Regions from separate parts of the Delftia sp. Lp-1 genome, predicted to be linked through region 4. Evidence: predicted binding sites of a transcription regulator. Region 4 holds the regulator's gene; each other region holds the start of a gene.
What was found. The regulator LexA, encoded in region 4, represses DNA repair genes until DNA is damaged. The targets are predictions, from matches to a motif close to ACTGTATNNNNATACAGT.
Positions count from the first base shown of each region.

Region 1: a site for LexA is predicted at 3,054-3,071, ahead of recA (recombinase RecA). Genes of this name have one in related genera too.
Region 2: a site for LexA is predicted at 2,398-2,415, ahead of LGR64_RS04825 (DNA topoisomerase IV subunit B). Genes of this name have one in related genera too.
Region 3: a site for LexA is predicted at 3,305-3,322, ahead of LGR64_RS06100 (putative DNA modification/repair radical SAM protein). Genes of this name have one in related genera too.

Region 1 is NZ_JAJALJ010000003.1:249,374-255,202, reverse strand. It holds gene LGR64_RS22145 (LysR substrate-binding domain-containing protein) at 1-126, shown strand, start outside; gene LGR64_RS22140 (sensor histidine kinase) at 86-1,585, opposite strand; gene LGR64_RS22135 (response regulator) at 1,680-2,354, opposite strand; gene LGR64_RS22130 (MarR family winged helix-turn-helix transcriptional regulator) at 2,454-2,954, opposite strand; gene recA (recombinase RecA) at 3,102-4,205, shown strand; gene recX (recombination regulator RecX) at 4,408-4,884, shown strand; gene yddG (aromatic amino acid DMT transporter YddG) at 4,881-5,801, opposite strand; gene LGR64_RS22110 (hypothetical protein) at 5,824-5,829, opposite strand, start outside.
Region 2 is NZ_JAJALJ010000001.1:1,090,976-1,096,804, forward strand. It holds gene dapA (4-hydroxy-tetrahydrodipicolinate synthase) at 1-183, opposite strand, end outside; gene LGR64_RS04810 (class I SAM-dependent methyltransferase) at 259-828, opposite strand; gene LGR64_RS04815 (hypothetical protein) at 899-1,048, opposite strand; gene LGR64_RS04820 (MFS transporter) at 1,062-2,288, opposite strand; gene LGR64_RS04825 (DNA topoisomerase IV subunit B) at 2,449-4,431, shown strand; gene LGR64_RS04830 (lytic transglycosylase domain-containing protein) at 4,435-5,307, shown strand; gene parC (DNA topoisomerase IV subunit A) at 5,347-5,829, shown strand, end outside.
Region 3 is NZ_JAJALJ010000001.1:1,389,433-1,395,261, reverse strand. It holds gene LGR64_RS06110 (DUF5691 domain-containing protein) at 1-1,403, opposite strand, end outside; gene LGR64_RS06105 (SWIM zinc finger family protein) at 1,400-2,845, opposite strand; gene LGR64_RS06100 (putative DNA modification/repair radical SAM protein) at 3,324-4,643, shown strand; gene LGR64_RS06095 (TIGR03915 family putative DNA repair protein) at 4,659-5,498, shown strand; gene purL (phosphoribosylformylglycinamidine synthase) at 5,576-5,829, opposite strand, start outside.
Region 4 is NZ_JAJALJ010000001.1:2,701,779-2,707,607, reverse strand. It holds gene LGR64_RS12085 (AAA family ATPase) at 1-167, shown strand, start outside; gene LGR64_RS12080 (FecR domain-containing protein) at 215-1,186, opposite strand; gene LGR64_RS12075 (sigma-70 family RNA polymerase sigma factor) at 1,191-1,667, opposite strand; gene LGR64_RS12070 (hypothetical protein) at 1,748-1,894, opposite strand; gene LGR64_RS12065 (hypothetical protein) at 1,922-2,344, opposite strand; gene lexA (transcriptional repressor LexA) at 2,507-3,181, opposite strand; gene LGR64_RS12055 (asparaginase) at 3,280-4,269, shown strand; gene adk (adenylate kinase) at 4,362-5,018, opposite strand; gene kdsB (3-deoxy-manno-octulosonate cytidylyltransferase) at 5,283-5,829, opposite strand, start outside.

The DNA.
Region 1 (5,829 bases), on a different contig from region 4:
GACCATGCCGCGCAGACGCCGGGACGGATCGCGGTAGCGCCTGTGGCTCCCGGGGAATCTGCGGCAGCCGGGGATGCCCCGCCACCTATGCCGCAGGCTTGGGCGGCGGCGAGCGCAGCGCCGTGAAGCGCACACTGAAACGCGCACCCGGCGGCTGCTGGCCAGGATGCGCATCTTCCAGCACCACCTGGGCGCCATGCTGGCGCGCGATCTCCAGCACGATGGGCAGGCCCAGGCCCGAGCCATCGGCCTCCGAGCCCAGCACGCGGTAGAACGGCTGGAACACCAGCTCGCGCTCGGCCTCGGGCACGCCCGGTCCCGAATCCTCCACCTGCAGCAACAGGACCTGGCCGAAGGGGTCGGCCAGCACGCGCACCGTGACCATGCCGGGCCGGCTGCTGCTGGAGGGCGTGTAGTTGATGGCGTTGTCCACGAGGTTGCGAACCAGCTCCGTCAGCAGCGTGGCGTTGCCCTGCAGCCAGACGCCGGTGGCCGATGACTCGGCGCCGTCGTATCCCAGGTCCACATGCTTGTCCATGGCGCGCGGCAGGCAGTCGCGCACCACGTCGGTGACGATGCGCACCAGGTTGCAGGGCTGCATGGCCAGGCCGCGGCCCACGCCGGCGCTCTCGGCGCGCGCCAGCGCCAGCAACTGGTTCACCGTGTGCGTGGCGCGGATGCTGGCGCGCGCAATCTGTGCCAGGGACTGCCGCAACTCCTCCGTGCTCACGCCCTCGCGCTGGGCCAGTTCGGCCTGCATGCGCAGCCCGGCCAGCGGTGTCTTGAGCTGGTGGGCCGCGTCGGCCAGAAAGCGCTTTTGCGTGGCCAGCGAATCACCGAGCCGACCCAGCAGGTCGTTGACCGAGTCCACCAGCGGCACGACTTCCAGCGGCACGTCCTTGTGGTTGATGGGCGAGAGGTCCTCGGGCCGGCGCGCGCGGATGCGCTCCTCCAGCCGGTGCAGCGGCTTGATGCCGCGCGCCAGCGCCAGCCACACCAGCAAGGCCGCCAGGGGCAGGATGACGAACTGCGGCAGCATCACGCCCTTGATGATTTCCGTGGCCAGCACGCTGCGCTTTTCGCGCGTCTCGGCCACCTGGACCAGGGCCTGGGGCTCGTCGGGCAGGGGCATGCGCACCCAGACATGGGCCACGCGCAGGTCAATGCCGCGAAACTCCGCATCGCGCAGTTGCACGGCCCCGCCGGTCGGTGCACCGCCGGGCGACAGATCGCCAGATGGCGGATCGTCGGACTCGGGCGGCAGCGGCAGATCGCGCTCGCCAGCCAGGTACTCGCCCTTGACGCCCAGCACCTGGAAATACACGGTGTCCGACTCGTCGGCGCGCAGGATCTCGCTGGCCGATTGCGGCAGGTTGAACAGCACCTTGCCCTGCTGCACCATCACCAGCTGCGCCAGCGCCTGGGCGTTGTACTCCAGCGCGCGATCGAACGGCTTGTTGGCCAGGCCCTGGGCCACCAGCCAGGTCAGCGCCAGGCTCACGGGCCACAGCAGCAGCAGCGGCGTGAGCATCCAGTCAAGGATCTCGCCGAACAGTGAGCGCTGTTCACGCTGGAAGATTTTCATCGGCGGGCAGCCCTCACGACGGGTTCACGGCCCCGTGGCATCCGCCACTATGCGCAGGCAAGCCAACCCGGGCCTGACAGCCAGGGCAGCGGCCTCAGGAAGCGATCTTCTCAAGGCAGTAGCCCAGGCCGCGCACGGTGGCGATGCGGATGGGGCCGCGCTCTATCTTCTTGCGCAGGCGGTGGATATAGACCTCGATGGCGTTGTTGCTGACCTCGTCGCCCCATTCGCACAGGCGCTCGACCAACTGGTCCTTGCTGACCAGCCGGCCCGCACGCTGCAGCAGCACTTCCAGCAGGCCCAGCTCGCGCGCCGACAGCTCGACCATCTTGCCGTCGATGGTGGCCACGCGGCCAGCCTGGTCGTAGACCAGGGGGCCGTGCTTGATGGTGCTGCTGGCGCCACCCATGCCGCGCCGCGTGAGCGCGCGCACACGCGCCTCCAGCTCGGACAGCGCAAACGGCTTGGCCATGTAGTCGTCGGCGCCGTAGTCCAGCCCCTGCACGCGCTCTTCCACGCTGTCGGCCGCCGTGAGGATGAGCACCGGCAGCGCATCGCCCCGGCCGCGCAGCTTCTTGAGCACTTCGAGCCCGTGCATCTTGGGCAGGCCCAGGTCCAGGATGAGCAGGTCGAACTCGCTGCTGGTCATCAGCGCGGTATCGGCCTCGCTGCCGTTGGCCACATGGCTGACCACGGCGCCCGAGCCGCGCAGGCTGCGCAGCAGACCATCGGCCAGGACCTGGTCGTCTTCGGCAATCAGAATGCGCATGGGGTTGTCTCCTGAAATACAGACGCGCTCTGGATGTTGGAAATGCGCGTCTTTGATTCCCAGGATTCTAGGATGCGCCCCGCCCCACGGGCAGGGACCTTACCCGAGTGAGCCGCCGCCCGCATAGGCCTCCAGCCCCAGCGCCACCACGGTGGCGATGTCGTCGCCGACTTCCTCGCGGAACTCTGCCTCGGCCTGGGACACGGCGTCATGGAAGGCCTGCAGCCATGCCAGGCCCGCAGGCGTGAAGCGGATGCGGCGTGCGCGCGCATCGCGCTCGTCGCTCTCGCGCGTGACCAGGCCCCAGGCCTCGCACTGGGCCACCAGGTCGCCCATGGACTGCTTGGTCATGCCAGCGCGCTCGGCCAGGTCGGTGAGCCTGTCGCCAGCCAGCGACAGATGCCGCGTGATGTGGATGTGGGCCGCACCCACCTTGTCGCGCGCCGCAAGATTGGACAGCGCCAGCGGCACCTCCACATCGCGCGCCATGAGCTGCAGCACACGCGCGTCGAACCGCCGCATGGCATGGCCGAGCAGGCGGCCCAGGTGGGTCTGGCGCCAGGCGTCGGCGGGCGGCGTGGCGGGGGAAAACTCACTCATGGATGCATTGTGGAGGCAAATCCAAAAAGTCAGGAAAACTGACTAAAAACACCAACAAAACAAACCAACAAGCCCATAAACTACTGTTCAAGCATCCAGCCTGAATGCAAATACAGAGCTGAAACCCCAGCCAACCCAGGAGTCCGCATGAACACCGCCGTCACCACCGCCAACAGTGAAAAAGCCAAGGCCCTGCAGGCCGCACTCGCCCAGATCGAAAAGCAGTTCGGCAAGGGCACGATCATGCGCCTGGGTGAAGGCGAAGCCATCCAGGACATCCAGGTCGTCTCCACTGGCTCGCTGGGCCTGGACATCGCCCTGGGCGTGGGCGGCCTGCCCCGTGGCCGCGTGATCGAGATCTACGGCCCTGAATCCTCGGGCAAGACCACGCTGACGCTGCAGGTCATCGCCGAAATGCAAAAGCAGGGCGGCACCTGCGCCTTCATCGACGCCGAGCACGCACTGGACACCAGCTACGCTCAGAAGCTGGGCGTGAACCTCAACGAAGTGCTGATCAGCCAGCCCGATACCGGCGAGCAGGCCCTGGAAATCGTGGACAGCCTGGTGCGCTCGGGCGCCGTGGACATGATCGTCGTGGACTCGGTGGCCGCCCTCACACCCCGGGCCGAAATCGAAGGCGAGATGGGCGACCAGCTGCCCGGCCTGCAGGCCCGCCTGATGAGCCAGGCGCTGCGCAAGCTGACAGCCACCATCAAGAAGACCAACTGCATGGTCATCTTCATCAACCAGATCCGCATGAAGATCGGCGTGATGTTCGGCAGCCCCGAAACCACCACGGGCGGCAATGCGCTGAAGTTCTACGCCTCGGTCCGCCTGGACATCCGCCGCACCGGCACCATCAAGAAGGGCGACGAGGCCATCGGCAACGAGACCAAGGTCAAGGTCGTCAAGAACAAGGTCTCGCCTCCGTTCAAGACCGCCGAGTTCGACATCCTCTTCGGCGAGGGCATCTCGCGCGAAGGTGAAATCCTGGACATGGGTGTCAACGCCAAGATCCTCGACAAGTCGGGCGCCTGGTATGCCTACAACGGCGAGAAGATCGGCCAGGGCCGCGACAACGCCCGCGAATTCCTGCGCGAGAACAGCGGCCTGGCCGTGGAGATCGAGAACAAGGTGCGCGACAGCCTGGGCATCGCCCTGCTGCCCACGGCCGGTGGCGATGCCCCCGAAGCCAAGGCCGCCAAGGCGGGCAAGGCCAAGGCCGACAAGGACGGCGTGATCGAAGCCTGAGCGGCCTGACCCCTCACTGCAGGCGCTGCCGCGCCTGCACACACTGTGTTTGCCATCTTGGCGCAGGCTCACGTCTGCGCCTTTTTTATCGCCGGGACGCCCCAAGGCAAAAAAGCTGCCCCCTTGGGGGGCAGCGGACCTTGCGCAGCAAGGGGAGCGTGGGGGCCTTTTTTATTCGGGACGATTCAGGAGACATTGCCGCATGGGATTCGCCAAGCTGTCGCTCAAGGGCCGGGCGCTCAAGCTGCTGGGCCAGCGCGAACATTCACGGCTGGAGCTGGAACGCAAGCTCGCCCCCCATGTGGAGGAAGGCGAAGACCTGGGCGCCATGCTCGACGCGCTGGAGCAGCGCGGCTTCATCAGTGCCCAGCGCGTGGCCGAGTCCGTGCTGCACCGCAAGGCCGCGCGCTTTGGCACGGCACGCGTGGTGCAGGAGTTGCGCAACAAGGGACTGGACGACGGCCTGGTGCGCGCCGCCGCAGAGCAACTGCGTGCCACCGAACTGCAGCGCGCCCTTGCCGTATGGCGCCAGCGCTTCGGCGCACCACCGGCCACACCGCAGGAACGACTCAAGCAGATGCGCTTTCTGGCTGCTCGCGGTTTTGGAGGAGAAATTGCGAGCAAGGTGCTGCGGGGGCGCAGCGAAGACTGGGACGCAGGAGCAGAGGACGAAGGCTAGTCTGCGCGCCGGGTCGCACCCCAGCACACCAGCGACCCCACGGTCACCAGCACCACGCCCTGCCAAAAGCCCCAGCCCGGCTGCACCTGCAGCCAGGCACTGGCCAGCAAGGCAGAGAACACGGGCGTGAAGTACGAGGCGGCAGCCATCACGGCCAGATGCCCGTGCTGTATGCCGTGCTCCCAGCAGCTGTAGCCCAGGGCGGTGAGCCCGCCCACGGCCAGCAATTGCAGCACCACGGTGCCCGACCATTGCATGCCGCCTTCACCGCCCAGCCACAGCCATTTGATCCACAATGCCAGCGCGGTCCATATCAGGAAAAGGCCTACGGCATTGTGGCCGCCGCCCCAGCGCCGCGCAGCCAGCGAATAGCAGGGCCACAGCAGGGCAGCGCCAAAAGCCAGTCCATACGCTAGCGGGTTGGACAGCATGTGGTCCGCCATGCCCCGCAGTTGCAGGGAGTCGCCGCCCAGTACGCGCGTCAGCCCCCACAGGCACAGCAGCACGCCGGGCCACAGCCACCAGCGCGCATGCTGCTGGCGCAGCAGCACGGCCAAAACGATGGTCAGGCTGGGCCACAGGTAATTGATCAGCCCCAGCTCCAGCGCCTGGGCGCGGTCCTGCGCCAGGCCAATCGCCAGCGACAGACAGATCTCGTAGACCGCAAACAGCAGGCCGCAGCCCCAGAAGTAGGCCGGATGCATGGCCCGCCACTGCGAGGGCCTGGGCAAGCCGCGGACGGCGGCCACGCACAGTGCGCTGACCGTGTAGAGCATGGCTGCGCCGCCCACGGCGCCCAGCGGCTCGGCCACCGAGCGCATCAGGCCCACTGTGCAGCTCCAGCACACCACGGCCAGCAGTCCGATGGCGGTGGCCCGGCCGGCGGCCACAGGGGAGTTGTTCTGCAGGGAAGACACGTCGATGGCTGCGCGCGGCAGATCAGTG
Region 2 (5,829 bases), 1.6 Mb from region 4:
CTCCTCCACGTTGACGGTGGGGGATTCACCTGTCGTTCCCACCACGCCGATGCAGTCCGTGCCTTCGGCCACATGCCAATCGATGAGTTTTCGCAGCGCCGGGTAGTCAACACTACCGTCCTCGTGCATGGGCGTGATGAGGGCAACGATGCTGCCAGTGAGAGCGACGGAGGAGGATGTCATGTCCGCAAGAAAAAACGGGAAAGGATCATTCTAACGAGTGTCGGAGGCAGGCCCAAGGCGGGCGCCTGTAGGGATTCAGGCGATTGCAGAGCCTGACGCCTTCTGATGCGCCAGCATGGCCACGGGTTCCCGGCCTGTTGCATCGGGGCGCAGTGCCGCAATGCGCTGGACCATGCGATCGGGCTCGCCCAGCTGGCCGTGCTCGTAGGCCACGATGTGCCAGCCCGCGCAGGCCTGCAGCAGCTCGCCGGGCGCCAGCAGGAAATCGGGGCGGGAAGGCTTGCCGAAAGCCTCGTTGCCCTGGGCAAAGGTTTCGTACAGCAGCACGCCGCCGGGGGCCACGCTGTCCAGCAGTGCCGACCATAGCGGGCGCCACAGATAGTGGGTCACGACCACGGCGCCGAACTGCCGGCCGGGCAGGGGCCAGGGGCCGTTTTCGATGTCGGCGCACAGCAGCTCGCCCACGCCCTGCAGGCCGGCCAGGGCCTGGGCGTCGCGGTCCACCCCGGTGACGGCGTGGCCACGCGCATGGAACCAGCGCATGTGCCGGCCGGGCCCGCAGGCCACGTCAAGCACCGAGGCCTGGGGCGCCAGAAGGTGCGACCAGCGTTGGATCCAGGGCGAGGGCGGCGTGGCTGCGTGCATGTGCAATTTTGGAAATAAAGTGAAAGCGGCCGACATTGTGCCGCCAGGCCTTCGCCGCTCCGCCTCCATTTCAGAAGCAGGCCCAGATCTGGTCTGCCATGCCCAGCATGAACTGCGGCTGCAGGTAGAGCATGAAGACCAGGCCCAGCACCAGCAGCACGGCGGCCCACAGCGCCAGCCTGCGCAGGATGCGTGGGCGGGGCCTGGTGGATGTGGTCATGGATGTCGTCATCTCAGGCAGCGGCCTGGGCCGCGCGCAACCGTGCCACGGGGGCTTCGCGTATGGGCAGGTTCAGCAGGCCGGCGGCCACGCCCAGGCCGATGGCCAGGTACCAGACCACCTGGTAGCTGCCTGTGTGGTCATAGAGATAGCCGCCCAGCCAGACGCCCAGGAAGCTGCCCACCTGGTGGCTGAAGAACACCATGCCGCTCAACATGGACAGATGCTGCACGCCGAAGATCTGGGCCACGGTGGCATTGGTCAGCGGCACGGTGGACAGCCACAGCAGGCCCATGGCGGCAGAGAAGATGTAGACCGACCAGGGCGTCAGCGGCGCCAGCAGGAAGAGCACGATCACCACCGAGCGCGTGAAGTAGATGGTGGACAGCAGGTAGCGCTTGGGCAGGCGCTGGCCCAGGTTGCCGGCCACGTAGGTGCCAACGATGTTGAACAGCCCCACCAGCGCCAGCGAGATGCTGGCCACCTGCGGTGCCAGGCCGTAGTCCTTGAGGTAGCTGGGCATGTGCACGCCGATGAACATCACCTGGAAGCCGCAGACGAAGTAGCCGGCCGTCAGCAGCACGAAGCTGGGCGTGCGCAGCGCTTCGGCGACGGCCTGGCCCGCGCTTTGGTCGCGCACGGGACGGGCGTTGCCGGGCTGGAAGCCCGGCTCGCGCAGGCCGAAGGCCAGCGGAATAATCATCAGCGCGCACAGCGACAGCAGCAGCAGGGCGTTGGACCAGCCGAAGTTCGAGATCAGGCTGCCTTCCACGGGCACCATGAAGAACTGGCCGAAGGAGCCCGCCGCCGCCGTCACGCCCATGGCCCAGCTGCGCCGCGCCACGGGAATCTGGCGGCCCAGCACACCGTAGATCACGGCATACGTGGTGCCTGCCTGGGCTGCGCCGATCACCACGCCGGCCGTCAGGGCGAACCAGGTTGTCGTGGGCGCCATGGCCATGCCGGCCAGGCCCAGCGCATACAGCAGCGCGCCCACCAGGAGCACGCGGAAGGCGCCGAAGCGGTCGGCCAGCATGCCGCCGAAGATGCCGAGCACGCCCCAGGACAGGTTCTGGATGGCGATGGCCAGCGCGAAGGACTCGCGCGTCCAGCCCATTTCCTGGGTGATGGGCTGCAGCCACAGGCCGAAGCCATGGCGGATTCCCATGGACAGCGTCACGACTGCGCCCCCGCACAGCAGTATCTGCACCATGGACATGGGTTGGTTGTTTTTTTGCATGCGGCAAACTTTAGCGAAACTCCGGGTTTTGCGCTGTGCCGCTTGGGTCGCCCATGCGCCAGCGCGGCCCTTGATGGCAGCGGCTTTTTCGGGATAGTCACTGTCAATGACTGTGAATGCATCCAGCACTGAGCCGGGCCGCGCACTACAATCCGCCCCCATGGCAGTCAAACCATCTCCCACTTCCGCCAGCGAATACTCCGAAGGCTCGATACGCGTGCTCAAGGGCCTTGAGCCCGTCAAGCAGCGTCCCGGCATGTACACGCGCACCGACAACCCCCTGCATGTGCTGCAGGAGGTGATCGACAACGCGGCCGACGAGGCACTGGCCGGCTTCGGCAAGAAAATCCGCTTCACCCTGCATTCCGACGGCTCCTACAGCGTCGAAGACGACGGCCGGGGCATCCCCTTCGGCATGCATCCCGAGGAAAAGGCGCCCGTGGTGGAACTGGTCTTCACGCGGCTGCATGCGGGCGGCAAGTTCGACAAGGGCAAGGGCGGCGCCTACAGCTTCTCGGGCGGCCTGCACGGCGTGGGCGTCTCGGTCACGAACGCGCTGGCCACGCGCCTTGAGGCCTGCATCCACCGCGAGGGCAAGGTGGCCACCATCGCCTTCTCGGGCGGTGACGTGGTCGAGCCCCTGCAATCGCGGCCGCTGGCCGCGGGCGAACGCAAGCAGGGCACGACCGTGCGCGTGTGGCCCGATGCCCGCTATTTCGAATCGCCCCAGTTGCCCATGGGCGAGCTGATGCACCTGCTGCGCAGCAAGGCCGTGCTCATGCCCGGCGTGTCGGTGACCCTGGTCAACGAGAAGACGCGCGACACCCAGACCTGGCAGTTCAAGGGCGGCCTGCGCGACTACCTGCAGCAAAGCCTGCATGGCGAGGCGGTCATCCCCCTGTTCGAGGGCGAGGGCTTTGCCGATCGCCACCACGACAGCTTTGCCGAAGGCGAGGGCGCCGCCTGGTGCGTGGCCTTTACCGAGGACGGCGCACCGCTGCGCGAAAGCTATGTCAACCTGATCCCGACCACCGCCGGCGGCACGCATGACAGCGGCCTGCGCGACGGCCTGTTCCAGGCGGTCAAGGCGTTCATCGAGATGCACTCGCTGCTGCCCAAGGGCGTCAAGCTCATGCCGGACGACGTCTTTGCGCGCGCCAGCTATGTGCTCAACGCCAAGGTGCTGGACCCGCAGTTCCAGGGCCAGATCAAGGAGCGCCTGAACTCGCGCGATGCCGTGCGCCTGGTCAGCGGCTATGTGCGCCCCGCGCTGGAACTGTGGCTCAACGAGCACGTGGAATGGGGCCGCAAGCTGGCCGAGATCGCCATCAAGGCCGCGCAGACCCGTCAGAAGGCGGGCCAGAAGGTCGAAAAGCGCAAGGGCTCGGGCGTGGCCGTGCTGCCGGGCAAGCTCACCGATTGCGAAAGCCGCGACCTGAGCCTGAACGAGGTCTTCCTGGTCGAGGGCGACTCGGCCGGCGGCAGCGCCAAGATGGGCCGCAACAAGGAAACCCAGGCCGTGCTGCCCCTGCGCGGCAAGGTGCTCAACACCTGGGAGGTGGACCGTGACCGGCTGTTCGCCAACAACGAAATCCATGACATCTCGGTGGCCATCGGCGTGGACCCGCATGGCCCCAACGACACGCCCGACCTGTCGGGCCTGCGCTACGGCAAGGTCTGCATTCTTTCGGATGCCGACGTGGACGGCTCGCACATCCAGGTGCTGCTGCTGACGCTGTTCTTCCGCCATTTCCCCAAGCTCATCGAGGCCGGCCACATCCATGTGGCGCTGCCGCCGCTGTTCCGTGTGGACGTGCCTGCGCGCGGCAAGAAGCCTGCGGCCAAGATGTACGCGCTGGACGAGGGCGAGCTGACCGCCATCCTCGACAAATCGGCCAAGGACGGCGTGCCGCGCGAGAAATGCCAGATCAGCCGCTTCAAGGGCCTGGGCGAGATGAATGCGGAGCAGCTGTGGGAGACCACGCTCAACCCCGACACGCGCCGCCTGCTGCCCGTGCAGTTCATGAACCTGGACTTCGCGGCGGCCGAGCAGGTCGTCACCAAGCTCATGGGCAAGGGCGAGGCCGCAGCGCGCCGCGAGCTCATGGAGCTCCATGGCGACGCCATTGAAGTCGATATCTGACCCATGACTGTGCTCCGCGCCGCCCTGAAGCACCGCCCGCACCTGGCGCGCGGCGCCGGGGCGCGCGCGCTGGCGGCGCTGGGCCTGGCCCTGGCGCTGTGGGGGCTGGCGCGGCCGGCGCATGCCGATCTCTGGGCCTTCGTGGACGAGCGCGGCATCACGCACTTCGCTGCCGAGGCGCTGGACGAGCGCTACAGGCTGTACTTTCGCGGCTCGGTCTATGACAGCACCGAGCAGGGGCTCAAGCCCCCGATGGTGCAGGCCGAGGCCGCTGCCGACGCTGACGGCAGCGGCGATGCCGGCCGCAGGCTGCAGGCGCATACGCGGCTGCAAAGCTTCTTTGACATCTCGCCGCGCTACAAGAGCGTGCGCGGCCATCTGCGCAAGGCGGCGGACCACACGGGCGTGGACTACGACCTGCTCAAGGCCGTGATCGCCGTCGAGTCGGGCTTTGACGCGCAGGCCATCTCGCCCAAGGGGGCGGTCGGCCTGATGCAGCTGATGCCAGCCACGGCCCAGCGCTTCGGCGTGGAGGCCAGCCGCCAGCGCAGCGTGCAGCAGCAACTGGCCGATCCGGCCGTCAACGTGCCGGCCGGCGCGCGCTACCTCAACCATCTGATGGGGCTGTTCCCCGGCCGGCTGGACCTGGTGCTGGCCGCCTACAACGCAGGCGAGGGCGCCGTGCGGCGCGCGGGCCAGGCCATCCCTCCCTTCCAGGAAACCCGCAATTACGTGAAGGCCGTGCTCGGCATCTACGAGCAGCTGCAGGGCGGGCGCGAGCGCGCGGGCCCTGCAGCGCCTGCAGCAGCGGCGTTGCCGGGCACCACGCCCCGGGTGCGCATGACGCTGCCCACAGGACTGCCCACGCCGCAATGAGCGGCATTCATTGCATTTTTTGAGATCACGAATTTCTTCATGAGCGACCAAACCTCTCTGGATCTGGCACAACAGGCGGCCGGCGATGCACTGGACCTGGGCCAGTACGCGCAACGGGCCTATCTCGAATACGCACTGTCCGTGGTCAAGGGCCGGGCACTGCCCGATGTGACCGACGGCCTCAAGCCCGTGCAGCGGCGCATTCTGTACGCCATGGACCGCATGGGCCTGAGCTACAGCGGTCCCAACCACAACACGGCGGCCAAGCCCGTCAAGAGCGCACGCGTGGTCGGCGATGTGCTGGGCCGCTTTCACCCGCACGGCGACCAGTCGGCCTACGACGCGCTGGTGCGCATGGCGCAGGACTTCAACCAGCGCTATCCGCTGGTCGATGGCCAGGGCAACTTCGGCAGCCGCGACGGCGACGGCGCAGCCGCCATGCGCTACACCGAGGCGCGCCTGTCCAAGATCACGGGCCTGCTGCTCGACGAGATCGACATGGGCACGGTGGACTTCGTGCCC
Region 3 (5,829 bases), 1.3 Mb from region 4:
CCCGTGATCTGCTTGCCGCCCACGGCCAGGTGCAGTGCCTCGGTCAGCCGCGCCGACAGCGCGGGCGAGAGCAGTTCGGCGCCGCCCAGCGACTGGGACATGCCCTCGATGGCATCGATGAGCTTGTGCCTGTCGCGCTCGAACTGGGCAATCCAGCGGGACTCGCGTTCCTCGCGGGACAACCGGGCCATGAGGGCGGGCAGGAGCGCGTCGTGGCGCATGTCGCGGCCCATGGTCTGGGCGGCATCGATCCATTCCACGTCCAACTGGTATTGCAGGGCCCGCACCCAGCCCTGGCGCAGTGAGGATTTCCAGTCGCTGCGCCGGCTCCACTCCATCACTTCCAGGGGCGTCAGGCCCAGGGCGCGGGTCCAGAAGGACACGGGCGTGAGCTGCACCATCTGCTCCAGCAGCCAGGCCTTCTTGCCGCCACGGTGGTAGGCGTCGGGCTTGAGCGTGATGCCGTCGCGCTCCCATTCCTTGAGGCCTTCTTCGGGAGGCTCCACGATCCACTGGCCCTTGTCGTCCTGCTGCAGCATGGACTGCATCCAGCCCATGACGCGCTGGCTGTGCGCGCTGTCCGGCAGACACGAGAGCATTTGCGCGGCGTTCTCGCGGATCTCCTTGCTGCGGTCGGACAGCAGTTTTTCGAGCAGCGGCTCATCGTCCATGCCCAGCCCGACGGCCAGGGCCTGGACCAGGGGCAGGCGCTCCTTGGCGCCCAGCTCCTTCAGACTGCCTTCCAGCCGCGTGCGGGCCTTGGCGGCATCGGTTGCGCGCTCGCTGCGCAGCAGGGCCACGCGCTGCTCCACCGAGCCCTCCTGCCAGACCAGTTCGGGGTCGGCGGTTTCCTCCACGCCGCTGGCATAGCTCCATTGCGGGTTGAGCGCGCCCAGCCAGCGTCCGCGCTCGCCCAGCACGGGGGCCAGCCACTGGCGCAGTTCCACGGACTGGCGGCCCTGCTCCAGCGCAGGCACCAGCAGATCGTGGGGCAGGCGCTGGCCGGCCTGGTCCAGGGTGCGCAGCATGGAGGCCTGCAGCTCGAACGGGCCGTCCTTGAGCACGTCGCCCATCAGGGTGTGCAGGCGCGCATCGGCAGGCGCGGTGCGCGACTCCGCAGGCGCGGCGGCCGGCACGGCCAGCGGTGCCGTCAGGCGCACCTGCGCGCCAGGCTGCCAGCCGGCCCGCTCGAACACGGCCGCCACGGCGCTGGCGCGCAGCAGTTGCTGGGCGGGCGAGTCACCGGCCACATCAGCGCGGGGCAGCAGCGCGGCCTGCACGGCCTGCTGCGACCCGCTTGCGGACGGGTCCACGCCCGAAGCCAGCGCAGGCGGCACGGCCAGCCGGTCCGAGCCGACCATGGCCGATTGCTGCAGCGCAGCCCAAAGTTGTGCGTTGCTCATACCGGATCACCCTGGTTCTGCCAGATACATTGCTGGGCGGTTTCACCCTCGCGGGCCTGCCAGGCGCTCAGCAGCCGCCAGCGGCCCACGGCCGGGCCGGGCTCCCATTCGCCAAACAGCTGCATGGGCGCACCGCCGCTGAGCGCCAGCAGGCGCCAGGCCTCGGCATCGTCAATCGCCACGGGAACGGGCTGCACTGGCGCCGCCGTGCCAGGGGTGACCGGCGATGCATCCAGCGCTTGGGGCCAGGCCGCGAACCACTGGCCCTGGGCGGGCACCAGCCGCAGCCGGTCCTGGCACAGCGGCTGCGTGGCCTGCAGCGGGTTGGCGGCAATGCGCTGGCCCAGCCGTTGCAGGACGTCTCCCCCGGCCGAGGTGGCCAGCGGGCTGGCGCCATCGGCAGGCAGCGCAGGCCCGTTGCCATTGGCCGCAATGGCGCGCAGCGGCGCATGGCCCGGATAGAAATTCAGCGCGCAGCCGTAGCGATGGCCCGGCACCCAGGCCGATTCAAAGCCGCGCCCGCCCTGCGCATAGTCCAGCACCAGGGCCATGCGCCCCGTGCGCTGGCCCTGCAGCCAGACGCGCCGCTCCATGAGCCGGCCTTCGCGCTCGATCATGCGCAGGCCGGCCACCAGCCATTCGTCCTCGACCAGTTGGCCCCTGGCCTGCACCTCGGCCTTGTCCATGGGCCAGCCCAGCGCGGCCATCACGTCGGCCTTGACCTCGGGGCTGAGCGATTCGCGGCGGCGAACGGCGTCGATGATCAACTGCCAGTGGCCCAGCTGCACCAGCATGTCGCGCGGCCAGTCTCGGTGGCTGTCCACCAGATCCCGGCAATCCTTGATGCGCGCCGCCATGCCCGTGGCCTGCGCATCGACCATGCGCGCGGCCATGTTGTTCCAGCGCTGGCGCATCTGCGTGTCGCTGGCCTGGTTGGCCAGGCCCGCACGCACCATGTCCTGCATCCACAGCGACAGTTCCTGCAGGCCGGCTTCGACCTTGTCCCAGCGCTTGTCTTCGCGCCTGGCCTGCTGTTTGGCCGCGACCTCGGGATCGGGTGGCGGCTCGGCCGCTGCGGCGGCAGCCTTGGCCTCTTTCTTCTCGGCCTTTTCCTGGCGGCTGTCCAGCCAGGTCTGCACCCAGGCGGGCGGATCAACGCCTTCGGGGACTTGCCCGCCGGCACGCATCAGCATCAGCGCCAGCCCGTGCTTGCAGGGGAATTTGCGGCTGGGGCAAGAGCATTTGAAGGAAGGCCCCGACAGGTCCACCTGGGTCTGGTAGGGCTTGCTGCCGCTGCCCTGGCATTCACCCCAGACCGCCACATCATTGGCGCCCATGGCGGGCCATTTGGCGGGCGATTGCAGGCCCTTGGCAGCCTTGCTGGATGAGGCGTCCGGCGACAGCGCCAGCACTTCGCTCTCTGTTCCTAATACACGCGACACCGAAGCTCCCTCTCCAAGTGTTTGTCATCGCCGGGCGCATTGAATGAAACGGCACTGCCCGGCAAACCCGAAAGCCTATCAGCAATAGTTATCGGCAATTTGAAACAATTCACAACAACACCCAACCTCTCCCCCATGAATGGGAAACCCCCATGGCGCGCAGCCAGCTGCGCTATATCAGCGCGTGCATTGATGGCACCAAGCCATGCCAGCCTTCAGGCATTGCGAAAGACGCAGAAAACACGCATTCATCATTTCCAGCGATGCACATCGCAACCCATTGAAAGCAAGTACTCAGTCCGCACTGAAAACGGTTTCATTCCATTGCACTGGCAACCATTGCAATCCGCTGGCCATTGCGATAGCGCGACAGTGCGCTCGACCCGCAGCCAGGCAAGGCCGGACCAGACCCTGGCTGAGGGATGGGCTCTCAGGAAACCGGACGTGCCAAGCAAATATACTGTATATTTATACAGTCATGGAGCTGCAACGCAAACTTTTCATCCTCGCCGACGCCGCCAAGTACGACGCCAGCTGCGCCTCCAGCGGATCGCAGGGGCGCGACTCGCTGGACGGCAAGGGCATGGGCTCGGTCACCGGCATGGGCATCTGCCACAGCTATTCGCCCGACGGGCGCTGCATCTCGCTGCTCAAGATCCTGCTGACCAATGTCTGCATCTTCGACTGCCGCTACTGCATCAACCGCAAGAGCTCCAACGTGCAGCGCGCCCGCTTCACGGTGGCCGAGGTGGTGCAGCTGACGCTGGACTTCTACCGGCGCAACTGCATCGAGGGGCTGTTCCTGTCCAGCGGCATCATCCGTTCCAGCGACTACACCATGGAGCAACTGGTGGAAGTGGCGCGCCGCCTGCGCGAGGAGCATGACTTTCGCGGCTACATCCACCTCAAGACCATCCCGGATGCCGCCCCCGAATTGCTGGCCCAGGCAGGCCGCCATGCCGACCGCCTGAGCATCAATGTGGAACTGCCCACGGCCAGCGGCCTGGCGCAGTTCGCGCCTGAAAAGGATGGACAGCGCATACGCCAGGCCATGCAGGGCGTGGACCGGCATGTGCAGGCCTGGCGCGCGGCCACGCGCGAGCAGCGCCAGGCGCAGTCCCTGCCCGGCGCACCCGCGCAGCGCGCCGCCGTGCCGCGCTTTGCGCCGGGCGGGCAGAGCACGCAGATGATCGTGGGCGCCGACCGCGCAACCGATGCCGACATCCTCGAATCCAGCCACACGCTGTATGCGGGCTACGGCCTGCGCCGCGTGTACTACTCGGCCTTCAGCCCCATTCCCGATGCCTCGCGCGATCTGCCGCCGCAGGCGCCGCCCCTCATGCGCGAGCACCGGCTCTACCAGGCCGACTGGCTGATGCGCTTTTACGGCTACGGGGCGGGCGAGATCGCGGCGGCCAGCCGCCACGGCATGCTGGACCTGGAGATCGACCCCAAGCTGGCCTGGGCACTGGCCAACCGCCAGCAGTTCCCCGTGGACCTCAACCGTGCGCCGCGCAGCCTGCTGCTGCGCGTGCCGGGCCTGGGCACGCAGACGGTGGACCGCCTGCTGGCGGCGCGCCGCGTGCGCAGGCTGCGGCTGGACGATCTGCTGCGGCTGCGCGCGCCCGTGCAAAAGGCCCTGCCCTTCGTGCTGATCGACGGCCACCGGCCCCTGCTGGGCGAGACCGACTCGGCCGCGCTGCGCACCCGGCTGATCGCGCAGTCGCAGGCCAGCCAGGCCCAGGCACGGCACAGCGGCATGCGCGTGCAAAACGCGGTGCAGGCCAGCCTGTTCTAGAACCTGGAGCACGCCATGCAAGCACAGGCTCTCACCATCGAACTCGACAGCCCCGACGACTGGCCCGGCTTTCGCGCAGCCTGCCGGGCGCTGCTGGCCCATGGCGCCGACCCCGCTGTGGTGCAATGGCGGTGGCCCGACACGCGGGGGGCGCAGCAACTCGGCGCGGGGGTGGACCTGTTTTCCAGCGCGCCGGAGCAGGCCATGCCCGCCTCGGCACTCGCCGGGCTGGCCGGCCCCGGCGAGGCAGGGCTGTCCTTGTCGGACACCCAGATGTCCGCGCTGCGCCATGCCTGCATGCACCGCGCGGCGGGCCGCTTCGAGCTATGCCACCGCTGGCTGGCGCGCATGCAGGCCCGGCCCGAACTGCGGCTGGATGCGCTGGATGCGGACTGGCGCGCCATCGAGGCCCTGGCCCGCCCCGTCTCGCGCGAGATCCACAAGATGCACGCCTTTGTGCGCTTTCGGACCACGCAGCGACCGGACCAGCCCGATCTGCACATTGCCTGGTTCGAGCACGAGCACCACATCGTGCGCGCGGCAGCGCCCTTCTTCTGCAAGCGCTTTGCCAACATGCACTGGGCCATCCTCACGCCGCAATGCAGCGCGCACTGGGACGGCCATGCGCTGCGCCTGGCGCCCGGCGCGCGCCGCAGCGATGCCCCGCCAGCCGACGCGGGCGAGGCCCTGTGGCTGACCTACTACGCCAGCACCTTCAACCCGGCGCGCCTGAAGGAGCAGGCCATGCTGCGCGAGATGCCGCGCCGCTACTGGCACAACCTGCCCGAGACGGTGCTGATCTCCACCCTGGTCCAGCAGGCCCGCGCGCGCACGGCGCAGATGCTGGCGCCGTAACGGCAGCCGCCAAAAAGAAACAGAAAAAGAAAAGGCCCCGAAGGGCCTTTGTCTGCTTTGCAGCGTCGCTCAGTGCATCAACCCAGCCACTTGCGGGCGTTGCGCCACACGCGCATCCAGGGGCTGAATTCCGACTTGTCGCCGTTGGTCCAGCTCATCTGCACGTTGCGGAACACGCGCTCGGGGTGCGGCATCATGGCCGTGAAGCGGCCATCGGCCGTGGTCACTGCCGTCAGGCCGCCGGCCGATCCGTTGGGGTTGAACGGGTACTGCTCGGTGGCCTTGCCATGGTTGTCCACATAGCGCATGGAGGCGATGGCCTTGTCCGCAT
Region 4 (5,829 bases):
ATGTGCCTGACGAGGTCTGCAAGCAGCGCTTGCGTGTGCGCAATGCGGCGGGCGAGCATCCGTTTCAGGCCAGCGATGAGCAATTCGACCTGATCACGAGCTACTTTGTCGCGCCCTCCGACGAGGAGGGCTTCGACGTGGTGCATCACCCGTATGCGCCGGTCTGAAGTGCCGGCCTGGACAAGAGACTTCGCCACGGCCTCATCCCATCATCTCAGCTTGATCGCGCTTGCACCTCCACCCAATAGCGGGTACGGGTGCGCAGTTGCAGAGGAAAGCGGCTGACGAGCGCGGCCAGGGCGCGATCCGTGTCATCCACGGGAAAGGCGCCCGAGACAAGCATCCCGGCGACCTCGGCCGAGCAGCCCAGGTAGCCGGGCCGGTAGCGGGCAAGGGCGTCAATCAGCTGGCCCAACGGCATGTCCAGCGCGACCAGGCCGCCTTCATGCCAGCTGGCTGCAAAGGGGTCTGCGGACGTGGGCGGCTGGGTAGCGCTGGACGAGAAGGCGGCCTGCTGTCCGGCCTGCAATTGCGCGGAGGGCGCCTCGCTGTCCAGAGGCTGCAGGCGCACGGCCTTTTCCTGCACGGTGACATGGCACAGGCCATCGTCCGCAAGATGGACCGTGAAGCGCGTGCCCAGGGCCAGTACGTGGCCTTGCGGGGTCTGCACGCTGAAGGGGCGGCCCAGCGCGTCGGGCTCGGTGGCGACGAGGATGCGGCCCCGGTGCAGGCGCAGCAGGCGCTGGCGGTCGTCAAAAACGGTGTCCAAGGCGGTTGCCGTATCCAGGGCCACCAGGGAGCCGTCGGGTAGCGTCAGATCCCGGCGCTCGCCCGTGGCTGTGCGCTGCCCGGCCTGCCAGCTTCCCAGTGGTGCGCCTTTCCAGGCCATCCAGGCCGTGGCGCCGCTGCCCAGGCCCAGAGCCACGCCGCGCACCACGGAGCGGCGGGTGGGCGAGGCGCGACGGCCCAGCGCCTGGCGCGCCAGGGGTGCGGGCAGATGCGACAGTTGCGCGGTGACGGATTGCACGCGCAGCCAGGCGCGCTGGTGGGCGGGATCGGCCTCATGCCATTTCTGCCAGTCCTGTTGCAGGCCCGCTGTGGCAGAGGCGCCGCGCAGTTTCACGTGCCAGGCGGCGGCCTCATGCAAGGCGCGGCGGTCGTTGCCTTCCAGATGTCTCTCGCCCATGTGGCTATGCCAGGACCAGGCAGCAATGCTCCATCGCCCGGGTCAGGTAGTTGCTGACGGTGCGCAGCGATACACCCAGGCGCTGGGCGATCTCTGGGTAGCTCAGTTCCTCGAACTGGGCCAGCACGAAGGCTTCGCGAACCTTGGGAGGAAGGCCTTGGAGCATGCGGTCCACATCCAGCAGGGTTTGCTGGACGATGGCCTGCTCTTCGGGCGAAGGCGCCAGTGATTGTGGCAACTGGGCCAGATAGTCCAGATAGGACTGCTCCAGCGTGCGGCGGCGAAACAGGTCGGCGACCAGGCCCCGGGCGATGGTGGCCAGGTAGCGCCTGGGTTCGCGGATGTCCTGCTGCGGCAGGGGCGAGCGCAGCAGGCGCACAAAGGTGTCCTGGGCCAGGTCGGCGGCATCGTCACGGTTGCCCAGGCGTTTGCGCAGCAGGCTTTCCAGCCAGGGATGGTGGTTCTGGTAGAGGCTGTGCACGGAGAAGGTTGGGGCGGAGGAGGCGGGCGCAGTGGCAATCGCTGCTGCAAAAGATAATAAGAATGCTTATCAATTATCTTTCAGGCCTGCGCCCCTCCCGCAAAGAGGGCGTCCACTTGTTGCATGTGCGCTACAGGGCAGTGGTGGCCGCCAGCCTGCACCAGCTTTGCGCAGGCCGATTCCTCGTGCGGCACGCTGTCCGCGCCGCCCAGGTTTGTGTCGTGCAAGGTGTGTCGCACACCTTGCATCGGGCCTCAGTTGGCTGCCGGTCCGCCATGCGCCTCCATGCGCTCCAGCGCAGCGCAGACATCGGCCATGCGCCCGGAGATGAACAGGCATTCCGGCTGCTCCTGCGGCGACCGCTGGATGATGCGCAGGCCTGAAGGCTGCTCAGGTGCGGATTGCAGGGCGGGCTGCGTCGGCAGCAAGGGCAGGATCAGCTGGGCATCTCCATGGTCTGCAGCGCGTGCGGCCTTGCCGCGGCGCTGCTGGCTGCGCCGGCGTGCCTTGCTGAAAGAGATCACGTTGGCGGACTCGGGTGCTGCAGCAGGTAATGGCTGGCACGCAGGGGCTTGTGCAAGTGGCATGGCCGACTCCATGGCGGTCGCAGTCAGGCGGATGCCATGTGCCAGGCGCAGGAAGGAAAAAGAAGATAGTGTTGGCAGAGCGAATCCCATGTGACGACTCCTGTTGGCGTGTTTCAAAGAGGCATGGACACAGGCAGGATTGCGGTTTGCGGGCAAAGCTCCGCCCAGGGCGAAGCTCCAAGGCTTCGCGCCTACCACCTGGGCGGTGCGTGAAATGGGGTGAGGCGGCCTGAGAAGGGCCGCCAGTCCGGCTTACATGGACATGCTGTTGCGGATCAGCCCCACGGCCAGGCCTTCAATGGCAAAGACCTCTTCGGGGGCGACGCGAATCACCGGGTAATCGGGGTTTTCCGGCAGAAGTTCCACGCCCTGCGTGGTGCGGCGCAGGCGCTTGACGGTGACTTCATCACCCAGGCGCGCCACGACGATCTGGCCGTTGCGGGCTTCGTGTGCGGACTGCACGGCCAGCAGGTCGCCGTCCATGATGCCCGCGTCGCGCATGGACATGCCACGCACGCGCAGCAGATAGTCGGGGCGCGTCTGGAACAGGCTGGGCTCGACGGAATAGGTTTGGTCGATATGTTCCTGGGCGAGAATGGGCGAGCCCGCCGCAACGCGGCCCACCAGGGGCAGCATCAGCGGTGCCAGGGCCGACAGCGGCAGTCCGAAACTGGTGCCGCGCGCGGCATTGATGTTGCGCACGGTGTCGGTACGCAGGCGAATGCCGCGCGAGGTGCCGCTGACCAGTTCGATCACACCTTTGCGGGCCAGGGCCTGCAGGTGTTCCTCGGCAGCGTTGGCGGACTTGAAGCCCAGCGTGTTGGCGATTTCCGCGCGGGTGGGAGGCGCGCCCGTGCGGGAGATGGCGGCCTGGATCAGGTCCAGGATCTGTTGCTGGCGGGCGGTGAGCTTGGGATGGTCGAGCATGGCGTGCGTCCGGTCCTTGAGGGCAGATGGCAGGCTGGGAGGCCATCTGATGATTTATACAGTATCTGTATTTTTAACCAGTTTTCTAAGAGGTGCAAGTGGGGCAGTCAAAGTTGGTGATTCTGGGCACGGGCGGGACCATCGCCGGCCGGGCGGATTCGCAGTCGCAGGGCGTGGGGTACAAGGCCGGGCAGATCACGGTGCAATCGCTGCTGGAGGCCGTGCCGGACCTGGAGCAGCAGGCGCTGGGACCCGTGCAGACGCAGCAGATCGCGCAGGTGGACAGCAAGGATATGGACTGGCCCGTGTGGCGCGCGTTGCTGCGCGCCTGCACGCAGGCATTGGAGGATGCGGACACACGCGCCGTGGTGATCACGCATGGAACGGACACGCTGGAAGAGACGGCCTGGCTGCTGCACAGCCTGCTGCCGGCCACCAAACCCATTGTGTTGACCTGCGCCATGCGCCCGGCCACTTCCCTGTTGGCAGACGGACCGCAGAATCTGCGCGATGCCGTGACCGTGGCTGCCAGCGGCGGGCGCAGCGGCGTATGGGTGGTGGCAGGCGGCGAGGTGCATGCGGCAGCCCAGGTGCAGAAGGTCCATCCTTACCGGCTGCAGGCAATGCGTTCTGTGGAAGGCGGGCCGCAGGCGTTGTTGGAGGAGGGGCGTGTGCGCTGGCTGGTGCCCGATGCGCCGTCCTCCCCCTCCGCACCGTCCACGCGGGCCATGGTGCCTGCGACCATGTCATCTGATCTGCTGGCGCTGGATGAGCTGCCCTGGGTCGAGGTGGTGTTCAGCGGCGCCTTGGCGCGTGCCAGCGGTGTGGATGCGCTGGTGGCGGCAGGCGTGCGTGGCATCGTCGTGGCTGGCACGGGCAACGCGACGGTTCACGAAGGCATGGAAGCGGCCTTGCAGCGTGCCCGCGACAAGGGCGTCTGGATCTGGCGGGGCACGCGCTGTGCCGAAGGCCTGCCCGTGGCCTCCGGCCTTGGGACCAACCCGGCAGAGGCTGATCTGGCGCAGCTGCCCGTGGCAAAGGCCCGGATTGCGATGATGCTGGCGCTGGCAGCGCAGCCGCGCGATTGAGCCGGGCGGCACCGCCGGCATTTATTCAGATGCTGGCGGTCAACAAAAAAGCACCCGGCGGGTGCTTTTTTCGTTGTGGCACATGGCCTGCATCACTCAGCCAGTGCAGCCAGTGCGCGTTGGGTGATGTCCTCGACCGAGCCCAGGCCGCTGATGGCGCGGTACTTGGGTGCCGCTGCGGCTTCCTTTTTGGCCCATGCGCGGTAGTAGTCCACCAGGGGGCGGGTCTGGCTGCTGTAGACGTCCAGGCGCTTCTTGACGGTTTCTTCCTTGTCGTCTTCGCGCTGCACCAGCGGCTCGCCGGTCACGTCGTCCTGGCCTTCGACCTTGGGCGGATTGAACTTGACGTGGTAGGTGCGGCCCGAGGCGGGGTGGGAACGGCGGCCGCTCATGCGCTCGATGATGGCGTCGAAGGGCACGTCGATCTCCAGCACGTAGTCCAGCTTCACGCCAGCGGCCTTCATGGCGTCTGCCTGGGGAATGGTGCGGGGAAATCCATCAAACAGGAAGCCGTTGGCGCAATCGGCCTGGGCGATGCGTTCCTTGACCAGATTGATGATCAGGTCGTCACTGACCAGTTGGCCGGCGTCCATCACGGCCTTGGCCTGCTGGCCCAGGGGCGTTCCGGCCTTGACGGCGGCACGCAGCATGTCACCGGTGGAAATCTGGGGGATGCCGTACTTCTGGCAGATGAAAGCGGCTTGCGTGCCTTTGCCGGCGCCGGGTGCGCCCAACAAAATCAGTTTCATGGAAGTCCTTGAGGAGAGTAGAAATTCTTGTCTGCCGGATCGGCCCACCGGGGCGGACAGTCCATGCGTCATATTTTTGTCGCGGGCAAGGATAGCACGCACAGGGCTAACACTGGCTTACACGCAGAGGGCAAAACTGTCGCCTGTGCAATCTCCAAAAACTGCGTTTTGCTGTCCGACAAAACCGCATGTGCAGTTGTGTTGTGAATGGCGATGCCGGGCATCGCCATTGGCGCATCTGTATTGGCGTATGCGGGATCGGATTCAGGCGGACAACCGGGCGCGTACCCGTTCCAGGTCTTCGGGGGTGTCCACACCGGGGCCTGGTGCATGGGGCGTCAGGTGGACGGCGATGCGGTGGCCGTGCCACAGCGCGCGCAACTGTTCCAGCGCCTCCAGCACCTCGGTAGGGGCGGGAGAAAGCTGCGGGAAGCTGCGCAGGAAACCGGCACGGTAGCTGTAGATGCCAATGTGGCGCAGGGGCGCGAAGCCGGGGTGGCCCGGCGCTGCCGCTGCAGATGCCGTCTCCCACCATGCCTGGCCTGCATGCTCACGCGCAAAGGGGATGGGTGCGCGGCTGAAATAGTGGGCCATGCCCTGGGCATCGCAGACGACCTTGACCACGTTTGGGTTGGTGAAGTCGGCCAGGCTGTCGATGGCATGCGCCGCCGTGCCCATGCTGGCCGAGGGCTGCTGCGGCAGCAGGGCGGCCACGGCATCGATGAGGTCGGGAGCGATCAACGGTTCGTCGCCCTGGACGTTGACGACGATGTCGTCGCCATCCAGGCCCAGCAGTTCGCAGGCCTCGGCC